4 regions of the Paenibacillus guangzhouensis genome follow, and region 1 is predicted to be linked to each of the others. Evidence: riboswitches for the same ligand, from Rfam matches in the RefSeq annotation. Region 1 holds a riboswitch; each other region holds the start of a gene.

What was found. A riboswitch is a leader RNA that binds a small molecule or an ion and turns the genes downstream of it on or off. The one in region 1 is predicted to bind cyclic di-AMP.
Region 2: linked by a shared signal. The riboswitch ahead of GCU39_RS14640 (C40 family peptidase) and the one ahead of GCU39_RS24105 (resuscitation-promoting factor) in region 1 are both predicted to bind cyclic di-AMP.
Region 3: linked by a shared signal. The riboswitch ahead of kdpA (potassium-transporting ATPase subunit KdpA) and the one ahead of GCU39_RS24105 (resuscitation-promoting factor) in region 1 are both predicted to bind cyclic di-AMP.
Region 4: linked by a shared signal. The riboswitch ahead of GCU39_RS11835 (3D domain-containing protein) and the one ahead of GCU39_RS24105 (resuscitation-promoting factor) in region 1 are both predicted to bind cyclic di-AMP.

What each region holds. Positions count from the first base shown of each region.
Region 1 covers NZ_CP045293.1:5,348,159-5,351,492, forward strand. Annotated here, with positions in the region: gene rnmV (ribonuclease M5) at 1-546, opposite strand; gene GCU39_RS24105 (resuscitation-promoting factor) at 691-1,815, opposite strand; cyclic di-AMP (ydaO/yuaA leader) riboswitch at 2,085-2,271, opposite strand; gene GCU39_RS24110 (TatD family hydrolase) at 2,453-3,220, opposite strand; gene GCU39_RS24115 (HD domain-containing protein) at 3,272-3,334, opposite strand, start outside.
Region 2 covers NZ_CP045293.1:3,252,605-3,255,938, forward strand. Annotated here, with positions in the region: gene GCU39_RS14630 (5' nucleotidase, NT5C type) at 1-524, opposite strand, end outside; gene GCU39_RS14640 (C40 family peptidase) at 1,618-2,082, opposite strand; cyclic di-AMP (ydaO/yuaA leader) riboswitch at 2,083-2,218, opposite strand; gene GCU39_RS14645 (response regulator) at 2,492-3,334, opposite strand, start outside.
Region 3 covers NZ_CP045293.1:6,354,045-6,357,378, forward strand. Annotated here, with positions in the region: gene GCU39_RS28525 (cohesin domain-containing protein) at 1-495, shown strand, start outside; cyclic di-AMP (ydaO/yuaA leader) riboswitch at 843-1,030, shown strand; cyclic di-AMP (ydaO/yuaA leader) riboswitch at 1,103-1,270, shown strand; gene kdpA (potassium-transporting ATPase subunit KdpA) at 1,608-3,287, shown strand; gene kdpB (potassium-transporting ATPase subunit KdpB) at 3,313-3,334, shown strand, end outside.
Region 4 covers NZ_CP045293.1:2,654,557-2,657,890, reverse strand. Annotated here, with positions in the region: gene GCU39_RS11840 (Nramp family divalent metal transporter) at 1-983, shown strand, start outside; cyclic di-AMP (ydaO/yuaA leader) riboswitch at 1,154-1,328, shown strand; gene GCU39_RS11835 (3D domain-containing protein) at 1,331-2,092, shown strand; gene GCU39_RS11830 (polysaccharide deacetylase family protein) at 2,154-2,969, opposite strand; gene GCU39_RS11825 (dihydroorotate dehydrogenase electron transfer subunit) at 3,249-3,334, shown strand, end outside.

The sequences.
Region 1 (3,334 bases):
CTACAGCCCTTCGTTTTCAATTTGCTCTAGTGCAGCCAAGAACTCCTCTCGGCTAATCTGGAACATGCCGCAGCGTTTATAGAACTGCTTTCCGTTGCACATGCCAATCCCCAGTATATCGCCCATCGCTCTTCTGCGGCTCGCCGCATTCGGATGGGTAATTAGTCCCGCATCCATCAGATCATTCCAATCAATGAGCTGCTCGGTCTTCTCATATTCCGTTCGCAGATGATCCAGCGCGTATCGAATCGCATCAGGCGATGCATTCTCGACACCGATATCCCCTTTATAGGTCGCATCTGCTTCCTTCAAGAAGGCATGCTTGCACCCAGGTACGCGATTCGATATGATCTTCCGGATTCGTTCTCCGGCATGATCCGGATCCGTCAGGATGATGACGCCTCGGCGTTCCTGTGCTAGCGCAATGCGCTTCAAGACCGCATTATTGATGGCGGATCCTCCGGTCTCGATCGTATCAGCCTCTACGGCCCGCCGAATTGCCGTGGTATCGTCTTTCCCTTCGACCACGATCACTTCTTTAATCATGTACAATCCGCTTCCTTTCTTCCCTTCCGCAAAATACAAAAAGAAGAGGTTTCCCTCTTCTTATCATGGCATATTGTTATCGATAATACTATATGATTAATACACGATTGGCAAATGATGCATGGCCTACAATTACGACCCTCATTAGCTCGCCGACGGTTTGACCGGTCCTATAACATAGACGGTATGCCCCTTTTTGCGGCCGAATTTATTCGCCACCTTCAGAGATTCAATATACACGTCAATTTTATTGCCCTTAATAGCGCCGCCTGTATCTTCCGCACGTCTAAACCCGACACCTTCGATGTATACCCACCAGCCGATCGGAATGACGTTCTTATCTACAGCGATTGTTCGCCCTTCGGTTACGGTCGTGCCTGAAGCCGTCCGCGTTCCAATGCCATCTTCCTCAGAAGAATAGGCGGTTAACGTTACATTTTTCAGCACTTTTGCATACTTCACATGCTTACCAAGGCCTTTGATTTCTGCCACTCCCGGTCCGCCAGCGGACAGAGTGCGGACTTTAGCCTCAGGTTTCTTCGTTCCATAAGCAACAATTTTGTGTGTCGCCTTGGATTTATAGGTCTTATCAACCATTTTACTCGAAACCAACTTGCCATCCTCGAAGACTTTCTCGATCTTCTGAACAACAAGCCCAGACTTACCGTCTTGAATCAGCTTTTGTTTGCCTTGTAAGAGCGTTGCATCGGGCTTTTTGATGAATTCAAAAGGAACCGATACTTCGCGATTTACCAATTTCGTATTGACGCGTGTAATCTTAATATCCAATTTGTTCGAAATCGGTGTATTCAGCGCAGGTGTAATTTTATCGTCTTCAGATAATTTTATATTCGCAGCTGCAAGTACTTCTTTGACTGTTTTTTCGGTCGTAAACAAATTTTTTGTCTGACCATCTGCTGTGACAAGAACGGGAACCGCACGCCAAATTTCTACGCTGTCGCCATCTTTAAGCTCTGCTTGGAGCGGCATCGACAGTTTGTCGTATGCGCCGACTTGTATAGCTTGTTCATCCAGTAGGTGCTGTAATACTGTGTTTGTCGTTTCGACCTGGATATGTTGTCCGTCTACCACCAGAGAAATGTTCTTCTTGGCGTAAACATTCAGCACCACCATTAACATGAAAGTCATCGCGAGTGACATAAGAGCCACGAGTGATATCAAACGCACGTTTTCATGCATCCATCGCAATGCGAAAGACATGCTGGATGATCGTGTACCATGGGATTCCTCCGTTTGAAAAACGCCCACGTCTAGACCTCCTTCATAGTCCCGCCGTCAGGTGTTACGCATGATTCTAAATTGACGAAGACTATATACTGTATTTTTGCACAGGTAATCGCATCTACCTTGCATGTGATCATCTGTACACCATCCTTTGTCAGGTACGTCCCTCACCTCCTGCTTGTAACAGTATGACGTCCTAATCAACTTTATTCAAAAAGAAAAGAAGCCTAGCGTAAAGAGGGTCTCTTTCGTGGCTTCCTGCTGGAAACGAATAGTTGATGGCCGCACGAGGGTACCTCTCCCTGCACGCTTACGAGGTTAGCTGTCGGATTCGGACGTGAGAGTCGCCCTAAGGATCCAATCCCGCTCATGGCGAGAAGCACCCTATTCACCCCTTTAAGAAATCAATTACGAACCCTCCTGAGAAGGTCCATATCGGTTCCCCCGCTCTCCATATTGGAGACTCAGCGATACAAAATGGATGGAACAATATTCAAACTCTGATTTGAATCATACTCTGAATGCTCTATGCTTGTAAAGAAGACACCAAACTCATTTTTTCATATTAATGGTTAAAATTTTGTAATATTCTTCGATTTTTCAGATGAAAGGCACCTATTTCACCCGTTTATTAAGTTTCTTCTTTCATTTTCTCCGTTTTTCATCCTAAGCGGAAACAAGCTTGGGCATTTTTCATCGTAATTTTAGCAACTTCTTCCAAATTTAACCCTTTTATTTCCGCCGCTGCCTCCGCAACCAGACGCACATAACCTGTCTCATTTCGCTTCCCTCGGTAGGGGTGCGGAGTCAAATATGGGGAGTCCGTCTCGATCAAAAAACGGTCATTCGGGACGTTCGCAAGCACCTCTTTTGGGACCCTTGCGTTCTTGAATGTAATTGGACCTCCAAATGAGATATAGAAGCCCAAATCCAGGCATTGTTTGGCAATTTCCCAACTTCCCGAGAAGCAGTGCATAACGCCCCCGCATTCCTCTGCATGCTCTTCACGCAGAATGCGAACAACATCCTCATGCGCATCACGATTATGAATGACAATCGGCATATTCAGGCGTTTCGCTAGCCGAATTTGTTCACGAAAAACATGGTGCTGCACATCCTTCGGTGAGGTATCCCAGTAGTAGTCCAGTCCGATCTCACCAATCGCCACGACTTTCTCATGCGCGCATAGTTGCTCGATCCACTCCAGGTCTCCTGGCTGCATCGTAATTGCGTCTTGTGGGTGCCAACCGACGGCCGCGTAGATGAAATCGTATTTCTCTGCCAATTCCATCGTCGTCGGGATCGTCTCGCGGTTGAAGCCGATGTTGATCATCTTGGTCACGCCTTGCTCCAGCGCTCTTGCAATGACTTCCTCCCGATCTTCGTCGAATTGTTCTGCGTCTAAATGCGTATGTGTGTCGAATAACATCAGTCCATAATCTCCTTCGAATGTCTTAATTTGATATCTTTTGCCCATGAATTATGTCGTATGCATATCGAATAAATTGGCAATTTCCCGATCTAACAGATGGGCGACGGCCCG
Region 2 (3,334 bases), 2.1 Mb from region 1:
TGAGCCATGAACCACGCTTTTGCTTCCAACCAATTATTCACACGTACATATCCGGTCTCATGAACATTGCGAGGCGCTGTAAAGAGAATCCCTTGCCCCTCGAAGGCACGAAGCTGATTCACATTGTCATCGACCATGTAGTCTGCGCGAATGATGCTCTTATCGCCACAGAATACAAAGTTCATCGCATTCAAAAAATCAAAATGCTCCAGCAGCCACTCATACTTGGCCTGGAAAGAGGCCGGTACTTCCATGGCTGCAGTAGTAATATAGATCTCGTAATGTTCCGAGAGCTCTCGAAGCACTTCTTGGCTATGCGCCATCACCTTAATATTGCGAAAGAAATCTTCCCGATCATAATAACTTTCAATCGCCTGTCTGGCATTAGGCCTAGCCTGAACCAAGTTCATACCTTCAAGTTCTGACACCTTCAGTTCATCTTGATAATCCCGGTTATACCACTCCAGATGTGTAGTCAGCGTGTCTGCAATGACTTCATCCATATCAATGGCTATACGTTTCATCGTTCGCTCCCCCTGCAAGTCATGATCACATCCAACACAATCAGGCAACAATACAAATAAGTCTCACAGAACCAAAACGGATGTCTCCATCATAGAAGATATATGTTAGCTTTATTTAAAACTTTTGTTAAATATTTGTAAATGGATGGTGTTTATGCATATTTAGTTTGGTGTCTATGGTTTAAGAGACTATACCTCTTGAAAGTAGTTAGAATATACTATCGTAACTCGTGTTAGTTAAATTAGTTCATGAAAGGTTGAGCAATGATGAGATCAGATAATAACTTCACGATCAACGACGACGGTTATTCCCCAGATGAGCAATCTCCACCAATGAATAGTCCTCCTTCCAAATCTTTTTTTGAGCATATCGGTGGAATGGACGGTGTGATGTCCATCATGGGACAATTTCAACAAGCATATGGATTGTACAAGCAAATGCGCCCTACATTTGATTTGTTTAGCTCGTTTATGCAGCCCAAAGCATTCGTGCAGAACGTGAATTCACATAAGAATAGAAACAAGAGTTCGAGATCCCGTAATGGTAATAAAAGAGCCAATAGTCATGCTGCATATAGAAAAAGAGTTGCGAAGGGAAAGCGGATCTGAATCATTCGGTTCCTGATCCTCGCCAGATTAAAAAAGACTGCCTAACAAACTCTAGGCAGCCTTTTTCTTGTGTTTTAGTATAATGTAGGAATTGGAGGACATGAAACTGCACTGATAAATCTTGGATCCATACCGTAGTACGACCAGAACACACCATTCCAACGATAGCCCGAAACTTCACCATATTCCACACGTGTCGGATAAAACCAAAAGCTTTCCCCATTTATTAACCATACATATGTGTATTGATGAACGCAGTCTACGATATAGGATACAGCAGGTTTTTGTGGGACGAAATTTGGGGGTGGGGACTGTGGCATATATGTCATGTGATTTCACTCCTTATGAAGGGGAATCAATTTGAGCTATGTATTGTATGTAGGTTCATAACTAAATGATCGTACAGACGCCTAATTCAATAAGAAAAGGACAAGTCGGTAAGTAATTTTACTTACGATCTTGTCCTTAAAAGCAATTGCTAATATTAGCTCATCATTTTATGATAACTTTGCTGACTGACAACACGTCTAGCCGTAACATACCGATTTTTATAATAGGATTCAGACAGACTACTTATCGTTACACCTTTACTGCTTGATGAATGCGCAAACTTATTGTCGCCAAGGAAAAGACCAACATGAGAAATCCCTTGTCCATCCGTATTGAAAAACACCAAGTCCCCTGCGCGTAGATTTGCTTGATCTACCTTTGTACCTTCTGTTGCCTGCGTTTTTGAAGTACGTGGTAAATCTAACTTGAACTTATCAAAAATATATTGAATGAAACCCGAGCAATCAAAGCCAGATTTTGTCGTACCTCCCCAGAGGTATGGCGTTCCAATAACTTTATCCACTTCATTTGTAAGATTAGACGAACTAGCATATGTACTTGTGGTACCAGCGGTAAACAACATTGCCGCTCCTAACATGGAAATAATGACTTTCTTCATGATGTCTCCCTTCGATGCCTACGGAGTTAGCTGAGGGTTCGGTAGAAGGTTCCCTATATTCTTCAATAGATTAGAATAATTCACCCAGAATTGGTTCCCCCGTTTTCTCTAAATAGAAATTCGGCCAAATATTAATTTTTTGTAACCTTTAATACTGTATTATATTTTCAGGTATTTTGTCAAATCATCTTGTAAGAGCTTACTATAACTAGATCAGAGTCACATGCTAGATGTCTAAGTGACATGAGACCTTGATACTGTAGACTTTTGTCCTATTCAGCATTGACGAAATATCATAAAATTACAATGACAAGTAACAATAATGAGTCGAAAATACCAATTACAAAATTGTAAATAGTTATTCATAATAAAAAAAGAGTGAAGCACATGAAGTACTCCACTCTTGTGTTCATATCAAGTTATTACACCACTGCTCATACCAACGGATAATTTCTTCACTGATCGGGAGCTCCATATCACTTTCCATTCTCGTCTTCAGTAGAAAAAATTGTTCTTCTACACCCACTTGATTATCAATCGCATGATTAAGCTTCATTAATAAGAAATAGTAATCTTCCTCATCCGGTTTTATCCGCTGAGCGTCCTGAATCAACCGAATGGCTTTATCCATTAAGCCTTGTTGCTCATAAAATTCGCTTACTCTTCTTATTTGGTACAGCCATAACATTCGCAATCGTTCCCGTTCATGCTCCGCCCATAGGTACTCGTAATTTCCAAGATAATCACCAGTATACATCTTTAACACATGTTCATGAGAATCGACGGTGTCTGCATCAAGACGACCCAATTGCTTCAAATCTTTTTCCCATAACTCCGTATCAACGTGAGCATTCCCCATATCCAGCCGATAGCCTGTCTCCAATTCACCAATGCGGATGGAAATCGAATCCATCCTGTAATTTTTTAAAGTCTGGCGTATATGGTAAATCGCCGTATAGAGATATTGTACCGCTTTATCCTCTGGCGTGTCTGGCCATAACAATTCAAGTAGTAAGTTCCGACTGACTACCCGCTTGCGATGGTGGAGCAGATAAGCGAATAATTCCTGTGCCTTACTCGTCCGCCACTTCACGTTCTGCGTCTTCATGGCATTTAACTGAAAGCGGATTTGTTCGAAGCAGCAAACCATAGGCGTATTCAAATCCTGCGTTTCCTTTGTTCCTTTTAGATTCATTTTATCCATAACGCGCATGACCGTTTGGTTTAGTCGCTCGAGTTGTACCGGCTTCAT
Region 3 (3,334 bases), 1.0 Mb from region 1:
TTGGCATTCGATCCGGCACTCTTCGAAGTCGTGGATGTGCAGATGGCTAGCAGCTTCGGTTCTGATTCCAACGCCTATCTCGGCTGGAACCAGGATCAGACGCACGGCAAGGTCAACATCATCGCTACGCTATTGGGAGCAAGGGCGCTTGGCGGCAGCGTGGACGTGGCACAGATTACGCTGAAGGCGAAGCAATTCGGAGATCCAGCGGAAATCGTGCTTACGAAGGAGTCGCTATTTGCCGACAAGAATGCAGATCTGACAAAGCTGTCTTACACGCTGCCTGCAGATGTGAAGCTTGGCGTACAGTTCGCGTACGATGTAGAAGACGTGAACCAAGACCATCAAGTGAACGCACAGGATGTCACGCTTGTTGCCCAGCAATTAGGCAAATCGCTGGAAGAAGGTAATCGCATGATGGATCTGAACGGCGATGGAAAAATCGATATCAGTGATTTGTCGCTGGTCGTATTGAAAACGCTGGAACAGAAGTAATAGGAACAAGGAATTTCTGAGCATCTCCTCTCGGTGAACGGTGTGCGACCACTGGCCGAGGGGAGATTTTTGTGTGCTGCAGAAGCAATCGAATCCAGGTAGTTAGCATACATGGAATTGGATTGATTTGGATAGATTCAGAGTATGGAAAAAAACGACAAACTTTTAAGCTAGCAGTGTGTATTCATCCTGAAATATGCGTGAACGTGATCTAACGAGCGAAAATAGGAGATTTCGAGAGATTCACCTCATTCATAACGCTTTCATGGTTATTTCCAGTATTTTCAGATTCTATTTACGCGATTTATTCGGTTTTACAAGTTGCAACGCGAGGAGTATGATACGATTCATGAACATTGCTGAGTCCTTGCATGAGCAAGGAGCGGGGGAACCAAATAAGTCATGAACCTGTTGTTCGTGTGAGAGCGAGCGCGGGTACATGTGGGGTGAATCCTGGGTACAACGGTACCGAGGTAGGGTGACTCTCACCATCCGAATCCGACAGCTAACCTCGTAAGCGAATGAGAGAGGATGAAGGAAAGTGTAGATGTATGCTGGCTGTAGCAGCGAAGGCGCTGCAGCTTCGATCATGCAATTCGAAATGAACATGTCTTTATCGCTGAGTCTTTGCTATAGCAAAGAGCGGGGGAACCAACGGTCGGCAGAGCTGACCATGGGGTGAATCCAAGGCACCGTCTTGTACGGCGCTAAGGTAGGGCGACTCTCTAGGCCCGAATCCGACAGCTAACCTCGTAAGCGTCTCGAGAGAGGCAACTTGAACGTATTCAATGCACAGGTGCATGGCGATTTGCCGTGTCCTTAATTGAAGCCGCGATGGATAACCTCCCCCGCAGGCTTCTTTTTTTATGCCCAAATAAGGAAGTTCAAAAGTTAACTCCTTATGACGAGGTGCTTCAAAGATGTTAATTCGACGTCGAATCTTGCGTTCACCCTCGAAGTCCGGTGCTCATTTAGGTTTCGCCTAAACTCCGCTCCTCCTTCTTCGGGTTCACGCAACCTTCTCGGTCCTAAGAAGCCAACTTTTGAACAACATCTGAACAGAACATGAAAACCTGAATTCTTGAAAAGGGAGAATGAACATGAACGTCCTTATGGATATATTGCAAATCGTGATTGTCATCGGGCTATTGCTCTTGATCGTGAAGCCGCTCGGGACTTATATCTATCATATTTTTTCGAATGAGCCGAATCGGTCGGATCGGATTTTCGGACCGGTGGAGAAGGGCATCTACTGGCTGATTGGGCTCAAGAACAAAGGCGACATGTCGTGGAAGCGATACGCGCTTAGTCTATTACTAACCAACCTCGTATTGACGCTCATCGGATTTGGGGTCTTACTCGTGCAGCGCTGGCTGCCGCTCAATCCGAACGGGATCGACAATATGGAGCCGACGTTATCTTTTAATACGATTATCAGCTTTATGACCAATACGAACTTACAGCATTACAGCGGGGAATCGGGTCTATCGTATTTCTCGCAAATGATCGTCATCATGATGATGATGTTCACCTCGGCGGCGACGGGAATTGTGGTGGCAATTGCCTTTATCCGCGGATTAACGAAGAAGGGCACAGGCCTTGGCAACTTCTTCACAGACTTCGTGAAGGCTCATACCCGGTTGCTGATTCCGATGGCGATCGTGATGACGCTGGTGCTCGTTGGACTGCAAGTGCCGCAGACGCTGAATGCGACGGTGGAAGCTCATACGATTGCAGGAGAGACGCAGCAGATCGCGGTCGGGCCAGTCGCTTCGCTCGAATCGATTAAGCATCTAGGGACGAACGGCGGGGGATTTTTCGGAGCGAACTCTTCGCATCCATTCGAGAATCCGAACCCGTTAACGAACGTGCTCGAAATGTTAATGATGTGGTGTATCCCAGCATCGCTGACGTATACGTACGGACGCTTCGCTCGGAATCAGAAGCAGGGCTGGATCGTGTTCGCGGTCATGGGCATTTTGTTCGCAGCGTTCCTAAGTCTTGTCTATGTCTCGGAGAGCAACGGCAATCCAGTCTTGAATTCGATCGGCGCCGATACGTCGCAGGGCAGCATGGAAGGGAAGGAAGCGCGATTCGGTATTGCGCAATCCGCTCTGTTCACAACTGTAACAACCTCGGCCACGACGGGGACGGTCAACAATATGCATGATACATTAACGCCGCTTGGCGGTCTCGTACCGATGTCGCTGATGATGCTGAACGTGGTGTTCGGCGGTGACGGCGTAGGGCTTGTCAACATGCTGATGTATGCGATCCTTGCGGTATTCTTGGCAGGCTTAATGGTCGGTCGTACGCCGGAGTTCTTGGGTCGCAAGATCGAACCGCATGAGATGAAGCTCATCGCGATTGCGATTCTGGCGCATCCGCTCATCATTCTCGGACCGACGGCGATTGCGTTTTTAACGGATCTCGGATCCGGCGCGATTACCAATCCTGGGTTCCACGGGATCTCGCAAGTGCTCTATGAATATACCTCCTCGGCAGCCAATAACGGCTCGGGCTTCGAAGGCTTGGCGGATAACACGCCGTTCTGGAATATCACAACTGGGATTGTCATGTTCCTCGGACGTTATGTCTCAATTGTGGCCTTGCTCGGCGTCGCAGGTTCACTCGTGCGCAAGAAATGGGTGCCTGAGACGATCGGGACATTCCGTACCGACAACAAGCTGTTCGCAGGGGTACTGCTCGGAACGGTCATTCTCATTGGCGCACTGACATTCCTGCCGGTGCTCGTCCTTGGACCGATTGCAGAGTACCTGACATTAGGGTAGAGATCATTTAACGAGGTGAAAGAACATGGATCAGACCATGAAACGAA
Region 4 (3,334 bases), 2.7 Mb from region 1:
GGGTGCTCTGTGAACTGGCCATCGCAGCTTGTGATTTGGCTGAAGTCATCGGGGCCGCGATCGCGCTGAACTTGCTATTCGGGATACCTCTTGTATACGGTGTATTAATTACGGCAGTCGACGTTCTCATCGTGCTGTTCCTACAGAACAAAGGGTTCCGATATATTGAGATATTGGTTATCGTCTTGATCGCGACCATCGGCGGTTGCTTCGCAGTAGAGTATTTCTTATCTAGACCTGACCTTGGCGGCATCGCACGCGGCTTTATTCCGAGCGCAGAGATCATTACGAACCCAACGATGTTGTATATCGGGATCGGGATTTTAGGGGCCACTGTGATGCCACATAACTTGTATTTGCACTCATCTATTGTACAGACGCGGAGCTTCGAGGAGAATTCTGCGGGGAAACGTCAAGCGATTAAATATGCAACATGGGATTCATCCATTGCACTATTGTTCGCACTGTTCATTAATGCTTCCATTCTTATTATCGCAGCCGCAACGTTCCATGAGGCGGGGATGACGAGTATTGCGGATATTGGAGATGCCTATCATATGTTAACGCCGCTGCTCGGCACAACGCTTGGTAGTATCGTCTTTGGGGTTGCGCTCTTAGCATCAGGACAGAACTCAACATTAACAGGTACCTTAGCGGGGCAGATCGTCATGGAAGGCTTCCTGAATATACGACTTAAGCCTTGGCTGCGCAGATTAATTACACGGATGATCGCGATTATTCCAGCGGTGATCGTAACCATCATGTATGGTGAGAAGGGTGTCAGCGATTTGCTTATCTTAAGTCAAGTCATTCTATCGCTTCAACTATCCTTTGCTGTCGTACCTCTCGTGAAATTCACAAGCGACCCTGCCAAAATGGGGGAATTCGTCAACAAACCATGGATGAAATGGACGGCATGGTTCGTAACGATCGTAATCATTATCTTGAATGCGTATCTACTGTACAGCACATTTTTCGGTTAATTAAACGTTATTTTTAGCTGAGGAAGACCTATTCGAATCGAGTCCAGCACTCGGTGAATAGGTCTTTTTGTTGTAATTGTATCAAAAAATTAATCACAAAAAACGCTGATATACCGCATGGTTGAGCGATTTGTCAAAAATTGCTTGCGCACTGGTTACAAAATTGTGATATATTGATTGAGCCGAAACTTCGATTGCTGAAGTGCGGGGGATGATTCACAGCTGAATGGATGAAGAACAAAATCCACAACAATCGATTCAGCTAGGGGTGAAACGCGTAAGCGTAGGGTTGTATCCTCAATCCAAACCCGACAACTAACCTCGTAGGCGTATGAAAAGGAGGAATTATGAAAATTTTTAATCTGAAGAAATTGTCCATTACGTTGATAACTGCATTCTTAGCTGTTCAATCGATTACTGTTGTTGCAGCAGCGCCTTACTACGCGAAAGACGGAGATACCTTCTTCAATATCGCAAAGGCGAATAACATCGATATGAATGATCTCATGAAGGCGAATCCGAACGTCGATCCACTCAATATCTATCAAGGATTAAAGATTGATTTTCCTGGAGCCAAAGAACAAAAAGCTGAGGTTGCCTCAGCACCGGCAGCAGCATCCGAACCGCTTGCAGCAGAAGCAAAAGCAGTTGCAAAATCTGCACCTGCGCCTACAGCAAAGAATGAGGAGAAGCCGGTAGAGAAACCAGAGCCGAAGAAAAAGGAAGCAACAGTGTCTGCCTTTGCATCATCAGATAATGTGGTCCATATTTCTGGCGAGCCTACAAGCTACAAGAAATCGATAAATGTGAAAGCGACAGCCTATACAGCTGCAGCAAGTGAAAATGGATCATGGGCAGGGAAAGATTATTTCGGTAATCAATTGAAGCACGGTACAATTGCGGTTGACCCGGACATGATTCCGCTTGGTACGAAAGTATTCGTAACAGGCTACTCATTTAACGGATTACCAGCAGGCGGATTTGTGGGTCGAGCGAATGACATTGGCGGCAGTATCAAAGGGAACCGTATTGATATCTTCGTCGATACGACACAATCGAGTGCGAGCAAGTTCGGTATTCAGAATGTAAAAGTATTTATACTTTCTTAATAGCGACAAACGCTTCCCATCCTTGAATAAGGATGAAGGAAGCGTTTTTTTGTTCTTCGTTTTATGAATTGCTCTTTCGGACATGGAACATATCTGTCAAGGTAACGAATTGATAACGTTTATTTTTCAGTCGTTCAATGACTCGTGGCAGAGCTTCCAGCGTCCCATTTAAGACCCCTCCAACATTCCCGCCTGCATGCTGCAGAATAATCGAACCCGGCCGTGTAGTCGTTAGGATATTGCTCATGACTCTCTGGGCACTTAGTCCTCGCCAATCTTGGGAATCGACATCCCAATTCACGATAATATACCCTTGGCTTCCAGCCCATCGCACTTGCTGCTCGTTGATTTCACCGTATGGAGGGCGAATGAATTTGGGGTGATACCCAATGATTCGATGCAATATCGCGTCCGTTCGCAAGATTTGCCGTTTGAATTTCACCATGGACACCTTCGTCAGCAAAGGGTGATTGTATGTATGGTTGCCGACGAGATGGCCTTCCCGCACCATCCGTCTTACGATATCGGGGTGCTTCTCGGCACGATAGCCCATCACGAAAAAAGTCGCTTTGACGTTATAGGCTTTGAGTACATCCAGCACTTTACCTGTGAACTCATCTGGCACATCATCGAACGTTAAGGATACACGTCTCGCATAGGACGAACCGTTATTTTTGAAGATGGCAGGGTATTTATGACGCAGTGATGACAAGGCACGGTAACTATCTTCTGCACGAGATCGGCGATTGGATTTGGTCCGCTCTGATTTCTTGCGATGCGAGACCGTCTGTCTCGTCGCATCCGGTTCGGACAACTTCTGCTTGGTCTCTGTCTCAGCCCCTTTGGAATGGAGTGTTACGGGGGATGTCTCTAGCACTTTCGGTAGCGGTGACGGATCAGAAGAATTTGAACAACCGCTACAGAGCATGATGAGGACTAGGAACAGTATACAACACGAACGCAAAGCGAATCCCCTCCCTTCAATACACTGTTTTGCACATTCGGAATCCGTCTCTTTGTTATGTCCTTTTCGATGGTGAATTATGCGAATGTTTCCAATCGAATCAAACGCATCGATGTGAACATTGTCACAGCTTCGGCAAGCGCCGCAAGGCATAGTATAAGAAGGCAAAACCCTGTTAAAAGGAGGGCGCATGTGAATACCGTTAAATCCAATGTGAAGATCGCAAAAGACGTATACCTGATGAAAATTGAAGGACATTTTGAGGGCCGAATGGGGCA